3 regions of the Clostridium fessum genome follow, and region 1 is predicted to be linked to each of the others. Evidence: predicted binding sites of a transcription regulator. Region 1 holds the regulator's gene; each other region holds the start of a gene.

Region 1 (6,954 bases):
CACTGACGACCGGCTGGTATCAGGCAGGAAATGCCTGGTATTGGTTTGATTCCAAATGTGTTATGTTCAGCGGCGGAAACCGGATGGTAAACGGGCATAAATATTATTTCTTTGACAATGGTCAGATGGCGGCGGATCAGTACGTGGAACTCAACTACTACGATGCAAATGGACTGCGCGACCGGACGCATGATGTGCGTTTGATGGGAAAACGGCGTCCGTCGGACAGTGAAAAAGAACAGATTACGAAAGAACTGGCAGGCGTGCCAAGAGAGTGGATCAAACGATTTGCAGAATCAGGCTGGGAGCTGATGTACTACACAGACAAGGCATACTTCTCAGCGCCGAAAACAGAGCAGGGTATCTATTTTGTCAATTATGATACAGATGTGCATTACAAGAAAATCAAATTTTCTAAACCGCAGGGGCTTGCGATGGCATTCGGCGAGTTCGCTGCGTCGGAACTAAGCGACGAAGAAACCTCACGTGCCCTGACGGATTTCGAGCGATATCTGGCTGGCAGTGGACTGGTGCAGCCGCTTCCATCCTACTTTGACGATAAGTCGGAGATGCAGTTCGGCAGCTTTTTCGCCGCCTGCTGTGACGAAGATGTCCGAGCTGACATCCGAAAAAACAGTCCGGAATTATACAAATATGTCGTAAAGTTAGGATTCTGGCAGGAAGGACAAAAACCAGACGAAGCCGAACGGGTCGAGATGAACTCTGATCCGGAATTTGCCGGAAATGGAGCCGGACCGGCTGGGGATGAATCTTTAAAGGCTAAGAGTGGTCCGGCATCGGAAGTGCCGTAAGAAAACGTGGTGGCAGCAGGAATTTGCCGTATGTAAATGCAAAGCCGCGGCAAATTCCGTTACTGGGCACGTATGCGTGAACAGTAACCACTACTCTGCCAATTCCTCCCACTTCTCATACAATCCCTCTAACTTTGCATTCAGTTCTTCCTTCTCTTTATTCAGTTTCATCAAACGCGGAACATCGGAAAAGACAGTCTCATCGCAGAGAAGCGCATCGATCTCCTGATCGCGGGTTTCAAGGGTGTGGATTTCTTCCTCGACGCGTTTCAATTCATTCTGTTTCTTACGAAGCCGCGTCTGTTCTTCCTTCTGTTGTTTCCAGTCCAATTTGCCGGAGGAAGCGCTGGCTGCCGACTGAACTGCAGCGGTCACGGCAGAAGCGGACGAAGCAGCAGAGGTACCAGTGCCATTTCCAGAAAGAGCAGTCGGATTTGCGCCTGCCGCAGCGGTCAGATGGCTGGAAGTCCCTGTGTTTCTGGCTCCGGAAGATTTTGCAGAGCGGTTGGCTGCCTGTGCGGCGGAAGCCAGATAGGCTTTCTCCTGCGTCGCCTTCTTTTCCAGATAATAATCGTAGTTTCCAATATAATTAATCAGTGTTCCCATCGTCAGATCGAGAATCCGGGTCGCAGTTTTGTTGATGAAATATCGGTCATGGGAGACGTAGAGAACGGTTCCGGTGTAATGAACCAGCGCGTTTTCCAGAATCTCCTTCGAGGCGATATCCAGATGGTTGGTCGGCTCATCGAGGATCAGGAAGTTCGCCTCCGAGAGCATCAGCTTCGCCAGGGAAACACGCCCGCGTTCGCCGCCGCTCAGATCACGGATGCGCTTAAAGACATCGTCGCCGGTGAAGAGAAATGCCGCCAGCACATTTCGGATCTGCGTGTTGTTCATATCCGGGTAGGTGTCCTGCAGCTCGTCAAAGAGCGTCTTGTCCATGTGCAGAACCTGGTGTTCCTGATCGTAGTAACCGATATGCACCTTGGAACCTAACCGGATCTCGCCGTTGTCCGGGGTCAGAAGACCGTTGATCATCTTGAGGATTGTGGTCTTGCCGGTCCCATTGTTGCCGATGATGGCGATGCGCTCGCCGCGTTTTATCTCAAAGTTCAGATCCGTGAAGAGTGTCATGCCGTCGAAACTCTTGGCAAGCTCACGGACGGAGAGAACGTCATTTCCGCTGGTGACGCACGGTTCCAGAGTAATGTGCATCGCGTCGTTGATTTCGGTCGGTTTTTCCAGAAGATCCATCTTGGAAAGCATTTTTTCACGGCTCTCGGCGCGCTTGATGGATTTCTCACGGTTAAAGGATTTGAGTTTGGTGATAACCTCCTCCTGATGGCGGATCTCCTGCTGCTGGTTTAAGTAAGCCTTGAGCACACCGGCGCGGATGATCGCTTTTTTCTCGCTGTAGGCGGTGTAATTGCCCTGGAAAGAGGTGGCGATGCCGCCGTCCAGCTCGACGATCTTGGTCACGACGCGGTCCAGAAAATAGCGGTCGTGGGCGACGATGATGACCGTCCCGGCGTAGTTCATCAGATAGGTTTCCAGCCACGCGATGGATTCCATGTCGAGGTGGTTGGTCGGCTCGTCCAAAAGGATGATATCCGGTTTGGAGAGCAGGAGCTTACCGAGGGAGACGCGCGTTTTCTGACCGCCTGAAAGTTCGGAAACCGGTTTGGAAAATTCTTCCTCGACAAAGCCGAGTCCCTTTAAGACACCGGTGATTTCACTCTGCCATGCGTAGCCGTTTAAAAGTTCAAATTCATGGTTTAAGCGGCTGTAAGTGTTGAGCATCGTCTCGAGCTTTTCGCCCTCGGTGTGCTTCATCTGGAGTTCCAGCGTGCGGATCTGCTGTTCCATTTCCAGAATCGGACGTTTGACCTCCAGAAGAGAGTCATAAATGGTGGTCTGGCTGTGCAGATCCTGGTGCTGTGCCAGGTAACCGAGGGTTTTGCCCTTGGCGATGGTCACGGAGCCCTCGTCTGCTGCGAGTTCTCCGACAATTATTTTTAAAAGAGTCGATTTACCGGCTCCGTTGATGCCGACGATGGCGGCTTTTTCGTGATCTTCTACATGAAACGATACGTGTTTGAGGATTTCCTCTGTACCGAATGCTTTTGAAATATTGCTGCAAGATAAAATCATAGATTCCTCCTGTGGTTGTATCCATGTATTTCGGTTAAAAATATACCGTCAATCTCAAATTATAATATAAATAAAGAAGCAATGCAAGAATGAGAACGGTTAATGGCTGTTTCTGGTCAGAAAATTTTGCGAAATACAATGTAAAATCCCTCATATGAAATAAAAAAATTGACAATTATTTATCATATGACTATAATAAATTTATCAGATTGTCCGAAGGTTTGCGTAAACCATATGGACAACGTTAGAGGAAAGAAAGGTGGAAGAAAGCCGTGGAACAGAAAGAGATATCTAAAGCGGTCATTTCTAGGCTACCCAGATACTATCGTTACTTGGGCGAATTGCTCGAGGAGGGAGTAGAGAGAATCTCATCGAATGATTTGAGTATCCGCATGAAGGTGACAGCGTCCCAGATTCGTCAGGATCTGAATAATTTCGGCGGATTTGGTCAGCAGGGATATGGTTATAATGTAAAGTATTTATATTCGGAGATTGCCCGGATTCTGGGAATTGACCGTCAGCATAACCTAATTATTATCGGTGCGGGAAATCTGGGTCAGGCGATCGCGAATTATACGAATTTTGAGCGGCGTGGTTTTTTAATCAAAGGTATGTTTGATGTGAATCCGCGTCTAGTCGGTCTGGTAGTCCGTGGAGTGGAGATCCGCGGTATTGAAGATTTGGAGCAGTTTATCAAGGACAATGAAGTGCAGATCGCAGCGCTGACGATTCCGAAGTCGAAAGCGCCGGAGATTGCGGATCGGCTTGTCAAAGCCGGAATCAAGGCGATCTGGAATTTTGCCCATACAGATTTACAGGTTCCAGATGACGTTGTGGTGGAAAATGTCCATCTGTCGGAGAGCCTGATGCGCCTTTCTTACCGCGTATGCAGCATGCAGGATCAGAAAGCGAGAGAAGAAGCGCAGAGAAAGCAGGAAGAGGCAGCTGGTGCCGGAGAAACAAAATGATCGTCGGAATTGGTACGGATCTGATAGAGATAGAGCGAATCAAAAAAGCCTGTGAAAAAGAGGCTTTTTTGGTGCGTGTATATACAGAAGAAGAGCGTCGGCAGGCTGGGGGGAAGGTGTCCCGGCTCGCCGGCGATTTTGCGGTAAAAGAGGCAGTCTCGAAGGTGTTTGGAACAGGCTTTCGGGGCTTTGGACTGCTGGATATAGAAGTGCTCCGGGACGAGCTTGGAAAACCGTGGGTGCGGCTTCACGGGGGAGCAAAGAAACTTGCGGACAGCCTAAAAATCACCCGGATTCACGTGTCGATCACGAATACAGGCAGTCTTGCATCCGCTTACGCAGTCGGAGAGGGGGAATGGAAATGAGACGTCTGGTGACAGGAAAACAGATGAAAGAGATAGATGGATATGCAATCCGGAAAGTGGGGATACCCTCTCTGGTACTGATGGAGCGAGCGGCGCTGGCGGTTGCAGACGAGATAGAAAAACGGTATGGAAAGCTTTCAGGGCAGAGGCTTCTGGTATTTTGCGGAACGGGCAATAACGGTGCGGACGGCGCGGCGCTGGCTAGGATTCTCTTTCTGCGCGGCGCGCTTCCGACGGTGCTCACGGTCGGTGACAAGGCGCACTGGACGGGGGAGATGACCTGTCAGGTGGCGATTGACCGGAATCTGGGGATCCCGGTGGAGGCGTTTGAAAATTATGTGCCGGGGCATGTGGAGATCATGGTGGATGCGATCTTTGGTGTGGGTCTTTCCAGAGAGGTCGGCGGTGAATTTGCCGAGGCGATCCGTTTTATGCGTGAGCAAGAGCCAAAGGCGGTAGTTGCGGTTGATATTCCGTCCGGCGTCAGCTCAGAGACAGGGGCGGCGCTTGGCGAGGCAGCTGAGGCGGATCTGACCGTTACTTTCGGCTATGAGAAGCTGGGAATGGTGTTCTATCCGGGACGGAAGCTGTGCGGCGAGATTGTGATTGCCGACATCGGGTTTCCGGCGTATACAAAATATGAAGGGCATACCTATTTTGCCTATGATCCGGAGGATCGGAGCCAGATCCCGAAACGGCGGGCAGACGCCAACAAGGGAACGTATGGAAAAATCCTGATCGCAGCCGGTTCGGAGGGAATGTGCGGCGCAGCGTATTTGAGCGCCCTGGCTGCGTACCGGATGGGCGCAGGACTTGTGAAGATCCTGACCGTCCGGGCAAATGTGCCGATTCTGCAAAATCTCCTTCCGGAGGCGATCCTGACGCCGTATGATCCGGAACAGGCACAGACAGATCCGGCAGGTTTTAAGAGCCTGGTGGAACAGGAGTGCGGCTGGGCGAGCGCGATCGTGCTGGGACCGGGACTGGGAAAGGAAGCCCATGTCGCAAGTCTGGTGCAGAACGTGCTGCTTTCCGCCTATGTGCCGATCATTGTGGATGCGGATGGATTAAATGCTGTCGCACAGCATCCGCATTTGTCCGGGTATTTTACGGAAAATGTGATCGTTACTCCGCATCTGGGAGAGATGGCGCGTCTGACGGGACGTTCGATTGAGGAACTGAAACGGGATCTGGTCGAGTCAGCGGTGCGGTATGGCGAAGAAAAAGGCGTGACCTGCGTGCTCAAGGATGCCGTGACGGTGACGGCGGGGCGCGATGGCAATGTGTATATCGGCGACAGCGGCTGCGCCGCGATGGCAAAGGGCGGTTCCGGCGATGTGCTGACCGGTGTGATTGCCGGGCTTCTGGCGCTGGGATTTTCAGAGGATGAAGCGGCGGCGCTCGGTGTGTTCCTGCACGGAAGAGCCGGGGCGGCAGCTGCCTGTAAAAAGGGAGAGCATTCCGTGCTGGCAAGAGATATCGCGGACTGTCTGCTTGAAAAGATAGATTGAAAATAAAAAGGAAGACAAAAAGATGGAAAAAGCATATACAATGGCAGAAGAACCATATACCCGGATTTATGCGCGGATTGACCTGGATGCGATTGTGAAAAATATGGAGGCGATGCGCGAAAATCTTCCGGCAAAAACGAAGATGATCGGCGTGGTTAAGACGGATGGTTACGGTCACGGGGCTGTCCCGGTGGCGAAGACGATCGCGCCGTTTGTCTGGGGCTATGCGGTGGCAACCTTGGAGGAAGGACAGAACCTGCGCCGCCACGGCATTGACAAACCGATTCTGGTGCTTGGCAGCACGCACCCGCGGCATTTTGCGGAATTGATTGAGGACGATATCCGTCCAGCGATCTTTGAGGAAGATAAGGCAGAGCTGCTCTCAAAACTTGCGGTTTCGATGGGAAAGACGGCAAAAATGCATATTGCGCTCGATACCGGCATGGGACGAATCGGATTTCACCCGGATGAAAATAGCCTGAAAGAGATAGAGCGGATTGCAAAGCTTCCGGGCATTGAGATCGAGGGAATGTTTACACATTTTGCGCGTGCTGACGAGGCGGATAAGGCATTTACCCATTTACAGTATGAGCGCTACCAGAAATTCCATGAAGGTCTGGAAGCTGCAGGCGTTCATATTCCGATGTGCCACTGTGCGAACAGCGCGGCGATCATGGAACTGCCGCGGATGGGACTGGATGCGGCGAGAGCCGGTATCACGGTATACGGTCTGTATCCGTCGGATGAGGTAGAGAGGAACATGAAGATTTACCCGGCGATGGAGATCCGCAGCTTTATTACCTATGTTAAGGAAGTGGAGCCGGGCACGCCGATCAGCTACGGCGGAACCTTTGTGACGGACCGTCCGATGCGGATCGCGACGATTGGCGCCGGATACGGCGATGGCTATCCGAGAAATCTCTCTGGAAAGGGTTATGTCCTGATTCATGGACACCGCGCACCGATTCTGGGACGCGTCTGCATGGATCAGTGCATGATCGATGTGACCGATATCCCGGAGGCTGTTGAGGACACGCGGGTAACGCTGGTCGGACGCGACGGGGACGACGAGATCTCGATGGAAGAGCTGGCGGAATGGAGTGGCGGTTTCCACTATGAGATCCCATGCGTGCTTGGAAAACGTGTG
Region 2 (6,954 bases), on a different contig from region 1:
AGACCTACCAGGTCGCCCAGTTCAAGCGGTCCCATCGGATGGTTAGCACCCAGCTTCATAGCGGTATCGATACCCTCTACAGAAGCCTCGCCCTCAGCGTAGATACCGATAGCTTCGTTGATCATCGGGATGAGGATACGGTTTACTACGAAACCAGCGCCCTCTTCTACCTGTACCGGGATCTTGCCGATCTCTTCAGAGATCGTCTTAACTTTGTCAACAATCTCTACCGGAGTGTTTAAGCCTGCGATAACCTCAACCAGCTTCATAACCGGAGCCGGGTTGAAGAAGTGCATACCGATAACCGGGCGGTCAAGACCTGCACCGATCTCAGTAATGGACAGAGAAGAGGTGTTGGTAGCGAATACGCAGTCTGCCTTGCAGATAGCGCCCAGCTCTTTAAAGGTCTGTTTTTTGATCTCCATGTTCTCGATTGCTGCCTCAACTACGAGATCGCAGTCGCTGCAGATAGTCTTAACGCCGGTATGGATTCTGGCAAGGATCTTGTCTGCATCCTCTTTTGCCATCTTTCCTTTTGCTACTCTCTTCTCAAAGTTCTTGGAAATTTTCAGTTTGCCGTTGGAAGCAAACTCTTCGTTAATATCACACAGGCATACTTCATATCCATCTACCTGGGCAAATGCCTGAGCGATTCCGGAACCCATGGTTCCTGCACCAATAATACCAACTTTCATGACAAATCCTCCTGAAATTATACAACTATAATTTAACTAACTATCTATTGTTAAACTGCTCCACTTTCCGTTTCTCAAGGAATGCCTGCATACCGTTCTTCTGATCTTCTGTCTCGAAGCATCCGCCAAACAGTTTTTCCTCGATCACGATAGCCTGATCCATATCAGTCTGAAGTCCGTCGTTCATCGCCTTCTTGCTGTTTCTGACAGCGATCGGAGCCATCTTTGCGATAGCGCCTGCCAGCTTCTTCGCAGCCGGCATCAGCTCTTCCTGTGTATAAACAGCATTTACAAGTCCGACACGGTATGCCTCGTCCGCTTTGATGTTGCGGGACGCAAATACCATCTCTTTTGCCTTGCCCGGTCCGATGAGACGTGCGAGTCTCTGTGTACCGCCGAAGCCTGGTGTAATACCAAGACCTACTTCAGGCTGTCCGAATAATGCATTGTCCGAGCAGATACGGATATCACAGCTCATGGCAAGCTCGTTGCCGCCGCCGAGTGCGAAACCGTTTACTGCCGCGATAACCGGAACCGGGAAAGTTTCGATCTTGCGGAAAATATCGTTGCCGAATTTACCGAAGTGCTCGCCCTGCTCCTTGGTCATCACGCTCATAGCAGCGATGTCAGCACCGGCTACGAAAGATTTCTCTCCTGCGCCGGTCAGGATAATTGCACGAATTTCGGAAAGGTCTACTGCATCAAATGCAGCTTCAATATCCTTCAGCACATCCTCGTTTAACGCGTTCAGTGCCTTCGGACGATTAATAGTTATGACTGCGACGTGTCCGTCTACCTCATAGTCTACAAATCCCACTTCCAGTTCCTCCTAAAAAGCTCTTGAATTGAAATACGTAAAACCAGAAACAGCCGGAGCGCCGGGGATAAGCCCCGACGACTCCGGTTCTGCGTCAGAAATTAGTCTCTCTCAACGATCGTTGCGCAGCCCATGCCGCCACCGATACACAGAGTAGCCAGACCCTTCTTAGCGTCACGTTTCTGCATCTCGTATAACAGAGTTGTCAGGATACGGCAGCCAGATGCTCCTACCGGATGTCCGATAGCGATTGCACCGCCGTTTACGTTCAGGATGTCTTTGTTGAAGCCAAGGTCACGAGCTACAGCGATAGACTGAGCTGCGAATGCCTCGTTTGCCTCGATCAGGTCGAAGTCTTCTACCTTCCAGCCTGTCTTCTTCAGAACTTTCTTGGTAGCTGCAACCGGTCCAATACCCATGATGCTCGGATCTACACCGCCCAGAGCGCCTGCTACCCATGTAGCCATCGGTTTGATACCCAGTTCTTTTGCTTTCTCTTCGCTCATAACAACTACAGCTGCTGCACCATCGTTGATGGAGGAAGCGTTACCAGCTGTTACACGTCCGTCTTTCTTGAATGCCGGACGAAGCTTGCCAAGAACCTCTACAGTGGAACCCGGACGCGGACCCTCATCGGTATCTACGATAACAGTCTCTTTTTTCTTCTTAACTTCGATCGGAACGATCTCGTCTTTGAAACGTCCAGCCTCGATAGCTGCGCAAGCCTTCTGCTGGCTAGCTGCTGCAAACTCATCGAGTTCTTCTCTTGTGATACCCCACTGATCGCAGATGTTCTCAGCGGTGATACCCATGTGGTAATCGTTGAATGCATCCCACAGAGCGTCATTTACCATGGTGTCGATCATGGTCGCATTGTTCATACGGTATCCGTAACGAGCCTTCATCAGAGCATACGGAGCTGCGGACATGTTCTCTGCACCACCAGCTACTACGATGTCAGCATCGCCTGCAAGGATCATATCTGCTGCTGCGTTTACAGCATTCAGACCAGAACCGCAAACCACGTTCAGGGTAACTGCCGGAACTTCTACCGGAAGACCAGCTTTCAGAGACATCTGACGTGCTACGTTCTGACCAAGGCCAGCCTGGATAACACATCCCATGTATACGTGATCAACCTGCTCCGGAGCAACGCCTGCTCTCTTCAGAGCCTCCTTGATAACTACGGCACCCATCTCAGCTGCTGGAACAGTACTGAGCTGGCCACCCATGGAACCTACTGCGGTACGGCATGCACTTGCAATTACGACTTTCTTAGACATTGAAAAAATCCTCCTTGAAAATGATCCACCACGTAAATAACACAACTGCAGTAAATAGTAAAATAGTGATAAATATGATAGTGTATTTGTATCTTAACACCCCGCGCGGCTCCTGTCAAATAATTATCAATGGATTTATAAAGATTTAAGATTCTCATTTTTCCGCGTACAATCCACTTATTTCTACATCGTTTTGATCTCCTTTAGGCGGAATGCACAATTTTTTTCTTCCGTTTTCTCAATAAAAGTGGTCTTCTCTGGCATTATAACCAACACGGTATTTTGTTTGTGAATTAATAGACAAACTCATTTCTCTTCCATTTACATATGCTTATATCTGTAATTCATAAATATGAATATGTCGTCATTTTCCCCTATTTTGTCCTCCGCCTCTTTCGTTGACAAGGGGTAGTGGAGATGATACACTGATAAACAACGGGGGATGTCCGAATCACGCATTTGTACGGACTTCTTCATATTATTAAAAAGGACAAGGTGAATAAATATGGATTACAAGAAACTGTATGCAGAAAAGCTGGTTTCCGCTGAAAAAGCTGCTTCCGTCGTTAAATCTGGCGACTGGGTTGACTATGGCTGGACCACCGGCACTCCGGTAGCAGTCGATGCTGCTATCGCAAAACGTCTTCCGGAACTGGAGAATGTAAACTTCCGCGGCGGTATCCTGATGTGGGTACCGGAGATCTTCAAGATCGAAAACCCGGCAGCTCATATGACCTGGAACTCCTGGCACATGAGCGGTATCGAGAGAAAGGCAATCGCACAGGGATTCAGCTTCTATGCTCCGATCCGTTATTCCGAGCTTCCGAGATACTATCGTGAGTCCGCAACCAAACCGGATGTAGCTGTATTTCAGGTCGCTCCGATGGACGAGCACGGTTATTTCAACTTCGGACCAAATGCTTCCCATATGGCAGCCTGCTGCGAGACTTCCAAGGTTGTCATCGTAGAGGTCAATGAAAATATGCCGGTCTGCCTCGGCGGATTTGAGAACGGTGTTCATATCTCCAACGTAGACATGATCGTAGAGGGCAGCAACCCGACCATCGCAGAGATGGGAGGCGGCGCAGCGGCGACTGATGTCGATGAAGCAGTTGCAAAACTGATCGTAGACGAGATCCCGGATGGTGCCTGCTTACAGTTAGGTATCGGCGGTATGCCGAACGCAGTTGGTTCCCTGATTGCGAAATCTGACTTAAAGGATCTGGGTGTTCACACCGAGATGTACGTTGACGCATTCGTTGATATTGCCGCAGCCGGCAAGATCACAGGCGCTCACAAAGCACTGGACAAAGGCCGTCAGGTATACGCATTCGGCGCTGGTACCAAGAAACTGTATGACTACTTAAACAACAACCCGGCCTGCATGAGTGCTCCGGTTGATTACACCAACGACGTCCGCACCATCGCAGCCCTGGACAACTTCATGTCCATCAACAACGCGGTTGACCTCGACCTCTTCGGTCAGGTAAATGCAGAGTCCGCAGGAATCAAGCACATCAGCGGTGCAGGCGGACAGCTTGACTTCGTTCTGGGCGCTTACCTGTCCAAGGGCGGAAAGAGCTTCATCTGCTGCTCCTCCACCTTCAAGAACAAGGCTGGCGAGCTGCAGTCCCGTATTCTCCCGACCTTAAATCAGGGTTCCATCGTAACCGATACACGTGCAAACCTGCACTACCTGGTAACTGAGTACGGTAAAGTAAACTTAAAGGGTCTTGCAACCTGGCAGAAATGCGAAGCTATCATCTCCGTTGCACATCCGCAGTTCCGCGATCAGCTGATTAAGGAAGCTGAGAAGATGCATATCTGGAGACAGAGCAATAAGATCTGATAAGAACTCAAGATCTGATAAAATCGGCAGAATTCGGAGACAAACTCCAGCAAACCATCTATGGTATCTGAGACTCCCGGTTCTCCGATACATCAGATACGTTTATTTTCTAAAAAAAGTGCTTTTCCTCTCAAGAAATTTTCTTCGAGAAGAAAGGCACTTTTTTATTTATACTTTTTTTCTTATAGTTTTTGTTCTACAAGTCTCTGTCTACCATCCGCTACTGTTCCAGAGACTTCCACCGGAAGTTCGGAATCACATCCGACCACTTATTAATTCCGATGATTGATTTTGCAAAATTCGAAGTTTCCAGCGTGTATCTCTTCTGATCAATGTCGTGGAAAACTCTCCAGAGCTTTCGATCCTTTACCGCTACAATCTCATTGCCCTGATTCATATCACAGGACCACAGACCGAAGCTTAAGCCTGCCCTTACCTCTGACGGCGCATCGACCTGACGACTCAGAATGTACGCGTCGATATACGGGTTACTGTCCACGATATAGTAAGAATATGCAAATGCCGCCGCCTGGATATCCGACACATCGCCGCGCGTCAGACTCTGTGCAGTAAATCCTTCCTCTGTCAGAATGACATGGCGCACCTCGCCAGATGCTGTCTTCATCGAATCCTGATTCAGATAATCGGTCAGTACATGCAGGTTTGCAAAGTTGACAATCGGTGAATCTGCACTCTCGGTTACCAGCCCCGTTGCCGGATCATCCCAGAATTCCGGTTCCGTCATCGGGTACGGATACGGATGGTAGGCAATGCCCCAGTCCATCTGGCCTTCCGTTACTGCCAAGGCGTTAAACGTATCAACAATGCCTTTGCCCGTATAATGCACCTGATCGTTCAGGTTCTCATACGGAGCTCCCCACCAGAAATCAAGTGAAAAATAAACCCGGTCATTCGCACTTGTGCTCTTGATCGCCGTGTAGAACGTGCGGAATGCCTGCTGATACGTGGATACATATGTATTCAAATCTGCCGGTCCCATGTAGTTCCAAATCTGGTTGTTGATCTCATTGCCCAGAATCCAGTTGGAAATCTTCGCATAATTTGAATTATGATTCTTGCCGCTGTAACGATCCGCCAAAAACGCGAAGATCGCACGCGTTGTCTCAAATCCTTCCTGTGTCTTCGTGTTAAACATATAATAATTGGCGCTCGAAGATTTCGCAGTTCCCGCATGAACCAGTTCCGGGTGCGCGTCATTCCAGTCATTTAAAACGATCGCCGTCACAGATATATCTTTTCCGATATATGCACTGATCACCTTGTCATAATTTTCAACCACCGACTTATTAAAATGATACGTTTTTCCATCGTACTCATAATCAATGCCACTTCCTAAAAACTGGGAAAATGCGATATTGACCGCCACATGTTTGACACCCAGTGTAAATGCATCGTTGAGCATATTTAACTGGATATTCAAGCCCTTTTTCGTCAGCGGCGTCTTAAACGCATCCTGATTGGATGCAACCACCTCCGGATTTGTGATATAATGTGCCGCGCCAACTGCCGTAAATGTAGTTCCGTCAAACACTGCCGGAACAAACCGGCTGTAAAGGCAGTCCTGGGCAGTTCCCTTGTTTAAAGGAATCGAGACGGTCCTCGTCTCCCCTGCGCCTACGCTGCTGACATAATCAGTCCGGCTTCCAATCTCCGACTCATACGGCCGCAATTCAAACAGATAAATCTTTCCGTCCGTCCCCGTTGTATCACCGTTGCTTGAAAGTGAAATATCCACTGTATTCTGCCCCGAACCAATCAGACAGGAGCCGATCGAAGCGGTTATCTGAAACGTCTGCGCCGCCAGTGCTGTGAACGCAGCCGCCACACTCAGGCAGACCGCTGCAGCCAGGACAAGCGCCGTTTTCATCCATTTTTTCATCCTGTTCCTTCCTTTCCGTCTAATATCCTATGGTATTTGATCATACTTCATTCTTCCGTCAGTTTCAATTACTATTTTATTAAGGATTATTACAACTATTTTGGAAATTCTGTATGGTTCCCAGCATTTTGTCTTTTCCAAGCCTTGATTTCTTTCTTATACCTATTCTTTTACCACTTGCAAATATTGGTTTTATATATAAATCCCTTAGAGCCGCAAGTTTAAAAAGCTACAGTTTCCGGAACCATCAAGTATTCCTTCCGCCATAGCTTTTTGATATTACCGATTATTTAGTTCTTAATGCCCTCATCGCATTTAAAATTGCAATGACGGAAACACCGACGTCCGCAAACACGGCTTCCCACATATTCGCCACTCCAGCCGCGCCCATCAGAAGCACAACCGCCTTA
Region 3 (6,954 bases), on a different contig from region 1:
GATACCCGCAGCGGTCGTCCCAGCTCCCGCGACAGGATCGTCGCGCTGGTTCCGCCCGATACAATGTGCTTTGCCGACTCATCTTTCATAAAATCCGCCGTGATCGTCTCATCGTCGTTGCGGTCGAGCGGCGGTCCCGTCATCAGGTTGACCGGTTTCCGGTCAATGATCCGAGCTACCACAACCGTCGTATCATCGCCCGGTTTTCCCTCGTAAATCTGGCTGCATTCCGCACAGAGTGCCGCCGCCATACGTGCCGACGAAAGAGAGGTCAGGCATTGTTCCGAAACAAACTCTGCCACCGACTCCCACGGCCAGCCAAATTTATATTTGCCGCTCTTTCCGACTCCCGCGTGCGTCACGCCGTCGCTGACAAGTACCAGCGCATCACCCTTCTGAACCTGGAACCGGCACTCGCTGATCTCCTTGTCCTTGACGAGACGCTTGTATTTCTGCAGCTCCACCACATGACCACAGCGCAAAAAAATGCATCGCGGGTTATCATATTCAACTAAATATACCTCGCCGTTGTTGAAAATCTGGAGAATCGAGAACGTCGCATACGCCACCTGTCTCGTCTGACAGATCGGAAGCGTCTGCACAATCGTCTCCACACATTCCTCCAGCGTGGCTCCATTTAAAAACATCGTACCCAGAATCTTTGCCGTAAGCGTCGAAAGAATATTCGCCTTGACGCCGCTTCCCATGCCATCCGCCAGAATGATAACGTCCGAATCTTCCGTTTTCAGGCACTCTACCGTATCGCCGCACAGGATCTCTGAATACTTATTCAGACTTTTAAACGTGACATCTACGGTTACTCCCATTTATCGGACCTCACTTTCGCTCTCATCGTCAATCAGGGAACAAAGCTTCATCAGGGTTGTCTTCGTCTCCGCCGTCGTCTCACCCAGGAGTCCGGCAATATTCTGTGCAACCATCATCTGTTTGTAAATGACATTCTGTGCCAGATCAATGGTCGCCTTTTTCTTGGCATATTCCTGTTTTGCCTGTTTTTCCTCGCGCGTCACATCAATGATCGTGGCAATGACAAAATTGCCGTCATCGATATACGCAATGTTTTGAAGCGTCACAAGATTCCGATCCGGATAGATCACCTTCCGGCTGTGGACGCTTGTGTGCGTCCGGAATACCTCGCGGACATCCTCGGCGTTGATAAAGTCCTCCAGCGGTTTTCCCTTGATCGCCTCCGGTTTGACGCCGAAATACATTTCTGCTGCCACAGAGCACTCCCGGATCCGCATATCATCGTCGATGATCATGATCAGGTTCGGGGACGTATCCATCACCAGATGAGACAGCGACTGAGCCCGGTCATGCAGGTACGGAATACACATATCGACCTCCGCCTTTTTCTGGAAAACGGCGATCGCCTTCTCCCGGCAGGTCGGATAACCGCACGCACCGCAGTTTAATTCCTGCTCTGGTGTCGTCTTGCCCGTCTTTTTCAAGATCTCCCGGATCTCTTCCTCGGTCGGAATCGGCTCCTTCTGGGAACGATCCGCAAACGTCCGGTGAACCTCCACCTGGCGCGCCGCCTCATGCATCAGGGATAGATCTGCCGGTTCCTTCGGAAGCATCGCTTCCAGATCCAGCTTAACTTTAAAACTCGACACTGAGGTCGCCGTGGATGGTCCATTGACACAGCCTCCATGACAGGCATTCATCTCGATGAAACAGCCAGCCACCTCGCCGGTTTTCATCGCCTCACAGACATCCAGGCAGTCCTTCACGCCGCTGACGTAGAACTTGCGATATTTGTCCGGTTTCTTCTGGGTCGCCGTCACCGCCGTGAGCAGTCCGCCGCTGACCGGATAACGCAGGTTCGCGCCCGGTTCACGATCCTCGAACGGTTCTTCCTCACATGCTTCGATCTCGATCTGTTCCTCTGACAGCCACTGTTTTAAATCCTCAAATGTGAGGACTGCATCCGGCTTCACAACCCTGTTTTTCTCTTTTTCCGCGATACACGGTCCGATCACGACTACCTTCGCCGCCTCGCCAAACTCCGCATACAGCATGCGCGTATGGATCCCCGACGGAATCAGCACCGGTGCCAGATATTTGATGAGTTCCGGATAATGAATCTCAATCAGGTTCACGATACTCGGACAGGCAGTTGTGATGATATTTTTCATCTCGCCCTGCTCTAATAAACGGACATACTCTTCCGTCGCCAGCGCGGCGCCCTCCGCCGCATCACAAACATTCGTAAATCCCAGCTTTTTTAATGCTGACTTGACCTGCCCCCGCTTTTTATACGGCAGAACCCCCATATAGGAAGACGACAGCGATGCAATGACCGGTGCGCCGCTCTCAATCAGCTTTTTGACCTTGGAAAGTTCGCTCGGAACACGTTTTGCCGACTGTGGGCAGTTCAAAAGGCACTGCCCACAGAGAATACAGCGATTTGGCATGATATATGCATGACCATCCCGGATCATGATTGATTTCACTTCGCAGCCCCGCACACATTTATAACAATGCTTACACATCGTCGCCTTAAAATCAATAATCGGCATAGACTCTCCCTCTCTTTTTGCCGTTATATGTAAACGATTACGCGTTCAGGCGTCCCAGAATCTCCTTCTGGAAAAATTCTTCGGTTGTCTCCGGTTTTACGGAATACAGTTCTCCGTCTATCGTCACACAGACACCTTTACGGCAGTTGCCGCTGCAGAAATCTCCATTTAAATCTACCTCACTGTCCAGATGATTCTCTGAAACCAGCTTCTGCAGCTTCTGGATTACCTCACGGGATCCTTTCAGATGACAGGCACTTCCGATACAAATCGATACTCTCATATAATGACCTCCTCACTATCCGTTATAAAACAGACGCAGCCTTTCACCGGAGATTCCCGGTCAAAAAACTGCCTGTTCACATGCATCTTCCAGGGGAATTTACTAAAAATGCATCTTTCCCCATTCTTCTTCATTATCTCATATTGTGATATTATTATCAATCAAATTTCTTGCTGATTTTGTATTTTTTTTAGACCATAAGTGCCTGATTCCAAAACCTTTTCACTTTCTTTTCATCAGCTTATGACTCTCCCGGTGTTTTTTAGGAAAATAATCTTTTTATCGGCCACCTTGCACTGCTTTTCTATAATATTTCCATCTCCTCCATGTACGCCCGCAGCCTCTCCACATTCCCGTCCGCAAAACAGTAACCATCCATGCCGCAGCCCTTCGCGCTATCGATGTTATCCTGACGGTCATCGATGAAAAAGCATTCTTCCGCTTTGAGATGAAATTTTTCAAACAATCTCTCATAGATCGCCGGATTCGGCTTCGCCAGCTTCTCCTCCGCTGAGACAAGCGTGCCATCAAAATATTCAATGCCCGGAATCTCATACTCGAACACACGCAGGCGCACGGAACAATTCGAGCAGAGGTAGATGCCGCAGCCCTTTTCTTTCAGTTCCTTCACCAGCTCTCCCATCCCCGGCTTTGCCCAGATGTTGTACTCATGCCAGTGTTCCAGACTTTCCTTCGCCAGCCAGCGCAAATGTTCATTTGGCAGGCGTTTCTGCACCCGCTCCAGCGCCTGTGCATCCGTCAGCGTTCCCTCGTCTAAAAGCGACCACTCCTTCGAATCAAACAATTCGCGGCGCATCCACTCCACATCCTCCGGATTATCTGTGTACTCCCAGCACACCTTGACCGGATCATACTCCAGTAAAACCATTCCCATATCAAATACTATATTTCGAATCATACTTCTGCCTTTCTCTCATCCCGCAAATCTGCCACCATTCCTGCGGCAGATGGAATTTTCAGTCCAAAAAATTCTCACCTGCAAGCAATCATAATCATTTATATTTTAACATAAATTTCTCATTTTTTTATTTCCATTTTCATAAATTAATGGTACAATAATAGAAAATTTTTCAGGAGGTACCGCTTATGAAAATGATTATCGCAATCATTGGCAGTGAGGACGCCGATGATTTAGTATATGAATTAAACCAGCACTCCTTCTTTGTCACCAAGCTTTCCACGATGGGCGGCTTTCTGAAAAAGAAAAGTACAACCCTGATGCTCGGTGTCGAAGATGAACGCGTCGAGGACGCCATCTCCATCATCAAAAAAATGTCCGGTGCCCGCGAGCAGCTTGTATACACGCCGCCGACCATGGCCGGAAACTGCTGCCCGACCGTCAATATGACCGTTCCGATGAACATGAAAGTCGGCGGAGCAACCGTATTTGTAATAAATGTAGAAGAATTTCAGAAATTCTAATTTTTTGATTTATATTACAAATCCGAATTACAAAAGGGGCTTTCGCTTGCGCGTCTGCCCCTTTTTGATTCCTTTTATAGAAAAAGAAAAACTCCCGGAGAAATCATCTCTGGGAGTTCCACGCTGCACTCAGGTTCTGCAGCTAATCATGCAGAAGAAGGGACTTGAACCCTCATGATGTTGCCATCACACGGACCTGAACCGTGCGCGTCTGCCAATTCCGCCACTTCTGCGTAATTTCTAGTGCGGGCAACAGGACTTGAACCTGCACACTCTCGTACCAGAACCTAAATCTGGCGCGTCTGCCAATTCCGCCATGCCCGCTTGCTTGTCTTTCTGACTCACAAGTGAATTTATTATAACATAGGGTAGTTCAAAATGGAAGAGCTTTTTTTATTTTTTTGAATTTTTTTGAAAGTTCTTTTAGAAAAAAATGTGCGGCAAATTCATCCATTCTGAAAGTCCGTGTGTTATTTCGTATAATACTTTTCCTGAAAACATATTCCTAAAGCCGGCTCCTTTGTTTCGTTTTAAACTTTCCAAAAAAAACAAGAAAGCCTAAAAAACAAAGGAAAAATCCTCATTTTCTAAGCTTTCTCTATCATGGAGACAACGGGATTCGAACCCGCGACCTTTGCGTTGCGAACGCAACGCTCTCCCAGCTGAGCTATGTCCCCGTCCAAACTGTTATCATTATAGCACAACTGGAATGAATTGCAAGTAGAGAATAAAAAAAACGGAAACCCTTGTAAATCAAAGGCTTCCGTTCTTTTCTAGCAGAGCTGCTGACGGGAATCGGACCCGTGACCTCCGCACTACCAATGCGACGCACTACCGACTGTGCTACAGCAGCATCTTTTTGTTTTCGGCTCATCTCTAAGCCTCGATTAGTTTATCATGATACAATCGTTTTGTCAACGGTTTTTTTGAATTTTTTTTATTTTTTTAAATTTCCCGTTTTTTTCATCGGATGCCTCCGTTTTCATTCGCAGACATCCGATTCTCATTTCCTATCTTTTCATATTTTTATATGATTCCAACGGGGAGGGGAGTAGCGGAATCGGTTGCCCGATACCTTTCACTTACCCTACATCATTCTCTGACGCACAATCTCATATGCCAGCACACCAGCTGCCACCGATGCGTTCAGGGAGTCGATATCTCCCTTCATCGGGATCGATGCGATGAAATCACATTTTTCCCGCACCAGACGGCTGACACCTTCGCCCTCATTGCCAATCACCAGACCGATCGGTCCTTTTAAGTCGAGGCGGTACATGCTCTCTCCGCCCATATCGGCGCAAACAAACCAGAGTCCTCTCTCTTTCAGCTCCTCGATCGTGGCTGAAATATTGGTTACCTTCGCCACCGGCGTATAATTCAGCGCTCCCGCCGAGGTCTTAGCAACCGTCGATGTCAGTCCCACTGCGCGGCGTTTCGGGATGATCACGCCATGTGCGCCTGCCAGATTGGCAGTACGGATGATCGCACCCAGATTATGCGGATCCTCAATGCCATCCAGAATAAAGAGAAACGGCGGCTCGCCTTTCTCTTCTGCCAGCTTTAGCATATCTTCCACCTCTGCATAGCGGTATGCCGCTGCCTGTGCAATCACGCCCTGATGCTTGCCGGTCTCAGAAAGCTGGTCGAGTCTCTCCTTCGCCACATAGTGGATGATCGTATTCTGCTTTTTTGCCTCTCTCGTGATCGTCTTGACCGGTCCATCCTGGCAGCCATCCAGCACAAACAGCTTATCCACCGTCTTGCCCGAACGGAATGCCTCTAAAACGGCGTTTCTGCCTTCGATCATCGTCTCTTCAAATCTATTTTCCTGCTTATTTTCCTGTTCCATCTATCTTCCTCATCATGATTTATAACGATATTAATTCTCCCATCTGTTCCAGCCCTTTTCCCAGAAGTTCTGCCATCCTGTCAAACTGCTCGGTCAGATAGAGATAGCCCATCAGCGCCTCAAATCCGGTCGCCATCCGGTAATCCTTCATCGTCGCGTGCTTCGGCATCGTAAAAGATTTCGCATTGCGTCCGCGTCGGTATGCCGCCTTCTCCGCATCCGTCAGCTCTTCCTCCAGAAGCAGATAAAAATGTGCCTGTGCGTCCGCCTTGACCAGGTTCGCCGTCTTCTTGTGCATCTTGTTGACCTGCATATTGCCGCGGTTCATGACAAGGGTGCGGATCGCCAGCTCATAGACCGCATCGCCGATATACGCCAGCGCCAGCGGGGAATACTCCCCCGCCTCAACATGTTTTAAATGCAGCGCTTCCTTAAACGCATTTAAGCCCGTTTCCATTTGACGCCCTCTCTCGTATCTTCCAGAATAATTCCCATATCGAGAAGCTGTCCACGGATCTCATCCGCCAGTGCGAAATTCTTGTCTTTTCTCGCCTGCTGGCGTTTTGCGATCAAGTCTTCTACTTCGCTGTCCAGAATCTCTTCCTTCTTCTCCGTGATAATACCGAGCACATCGCAGAGTTTGTCCATCGTCTCTTTGACATAGGAAACGTATGCCTTCGTCGATGCTTCCGAAATCGTGGAGTTGCTCAGGCGTACAATCTCAAAAATGGCTGAAATCGCATCTGCGGTGTTGAAATCATCGTCCATCGCCGTCTCGAACTTCTGAACCAACTCCTCGACTGCTGCCTGATTCTGCTTCTCCTCCGCCGTCA

What was found. Region 1 encodes Rex, which represses fermentation and respiration genes when NADH is low (regulators of the CRP and FNR family bind a similar motif). Its sites were predicted from a motif close to ATTGTTAANNNNTTAACAAT; they were not measured.
Region 2: the regulator Rex is predicted to act here: its motif matches at 2,907-2,926, upstream of PG862_RS10085 (acetyl-CoA C-acetyltransferase).
Region 3: the regulator Rex is predicted to act here: its motif matches at 2,969-2,988, upstream of PG862_RS09650 ((2Fe-2S) ferredoxin domain-containing protein).

What each region holds. Positions count from the first base shown of each region.
Region 1 is NZ_JAQEQF010000012.1:87,863-94,816, reverse strand. It holds gene PG862_RS13735 (N-acetylmuramoyl-L-alanine amidase family protein) at 1-812, shown strand, start outside; gene PG862_RS13730 (ABC-F family ATP-binding cassette domain-containing protein) at 903-2,963, opposite strand; gene PG862_RS13725 (redox-sensing transcriptional repressor Rex) at 3,236-3,931, shown strand; gene acpS (holo-ACP synthase) at 3,928-4,296, shown strand; gene PG862_RS13715 (NAD(P)H-hydrate dehydratase) at 4,287-5,807, shown strand; gene alr (alanine racemase) at 5,830-6,954, shown strand, end outside.
Region 2 is NZ_JAQEQF010000007.1:62,778-69,731, reverse strand. It holds gene PG862_RS10095 (3-hydroxyacyl-CoA dehydrogenase NAD-binding domain-containing protein) at 1-695, opposite strand, end outside; gene PG862_RS10090 (enoyl-CoA hydratase-related protein) at 736-1,512, opposite strand; gene PG862_RS10085 (acetyl-CoA C-acetyltransferase) at 1,614-2,795, opposite strand; gene PG862_RS10080 (butyryl-CoA:acetate CoA-transferase) at 3,301-4,644, shown strand; gene PG862_RS10075 (DUF5722 domain-containing protein) at 4,865-6,544, opposite strand; gene PG862_RS10070 (heavy metal translocating P-type ATPase) at 6,831-6,954, opposite strand, start outside.
Region 3 is NZ_JAQEQF010000006.1:176,170-183,123, reverse strand. It holds gene PG862_RS09660 (SpoIIE family protein phosphatase) at 1-827, opposite strand, end outside; gene PG862_RS09655 ([Fe-Fe] hydrogenase large subunit C-terminal domain-containing protein) at 828-2,543, opposite strand; gene PG862_RS09650 ((2Fe-2S) ferredoxin domain-containing protein) at 2,581-2,826, opposite strand; gene PG862_RS09645 (HAD family hydrolase) at 3,131-3,745, opposite strand; gene PG862_RS09640 (cyclic-di-AMP receptor) at 3,934-4,269, shown strand; tRNA gene PG862_RS09635 (tRNA-Leu) at 4,419-4,502, opposite strand; tRNA gene PG862_RS09630 (tRNA-Leu) at 4,514-4,593, opposite strand; tRNA gene PG862_RS09625 (tRNA-Ala) at 4,874-4,946, opposite strand; tRNA gene PG862_RS09620 (tRNA-Thr) at 5,050-5,122, opposite strand; gene rlmB (23S rRNA (guanosine(2251)-2'-O)-methyltransferase RlmB) at 5,357-6,121, opposite strand; gene PG862_RS09610 (Mini-ribonuclease 3) at 6,141-6,578, opposite strand; gene cysS (cysteine--tRNA ligase) at 6,563-6,954, opposite strand, start outside.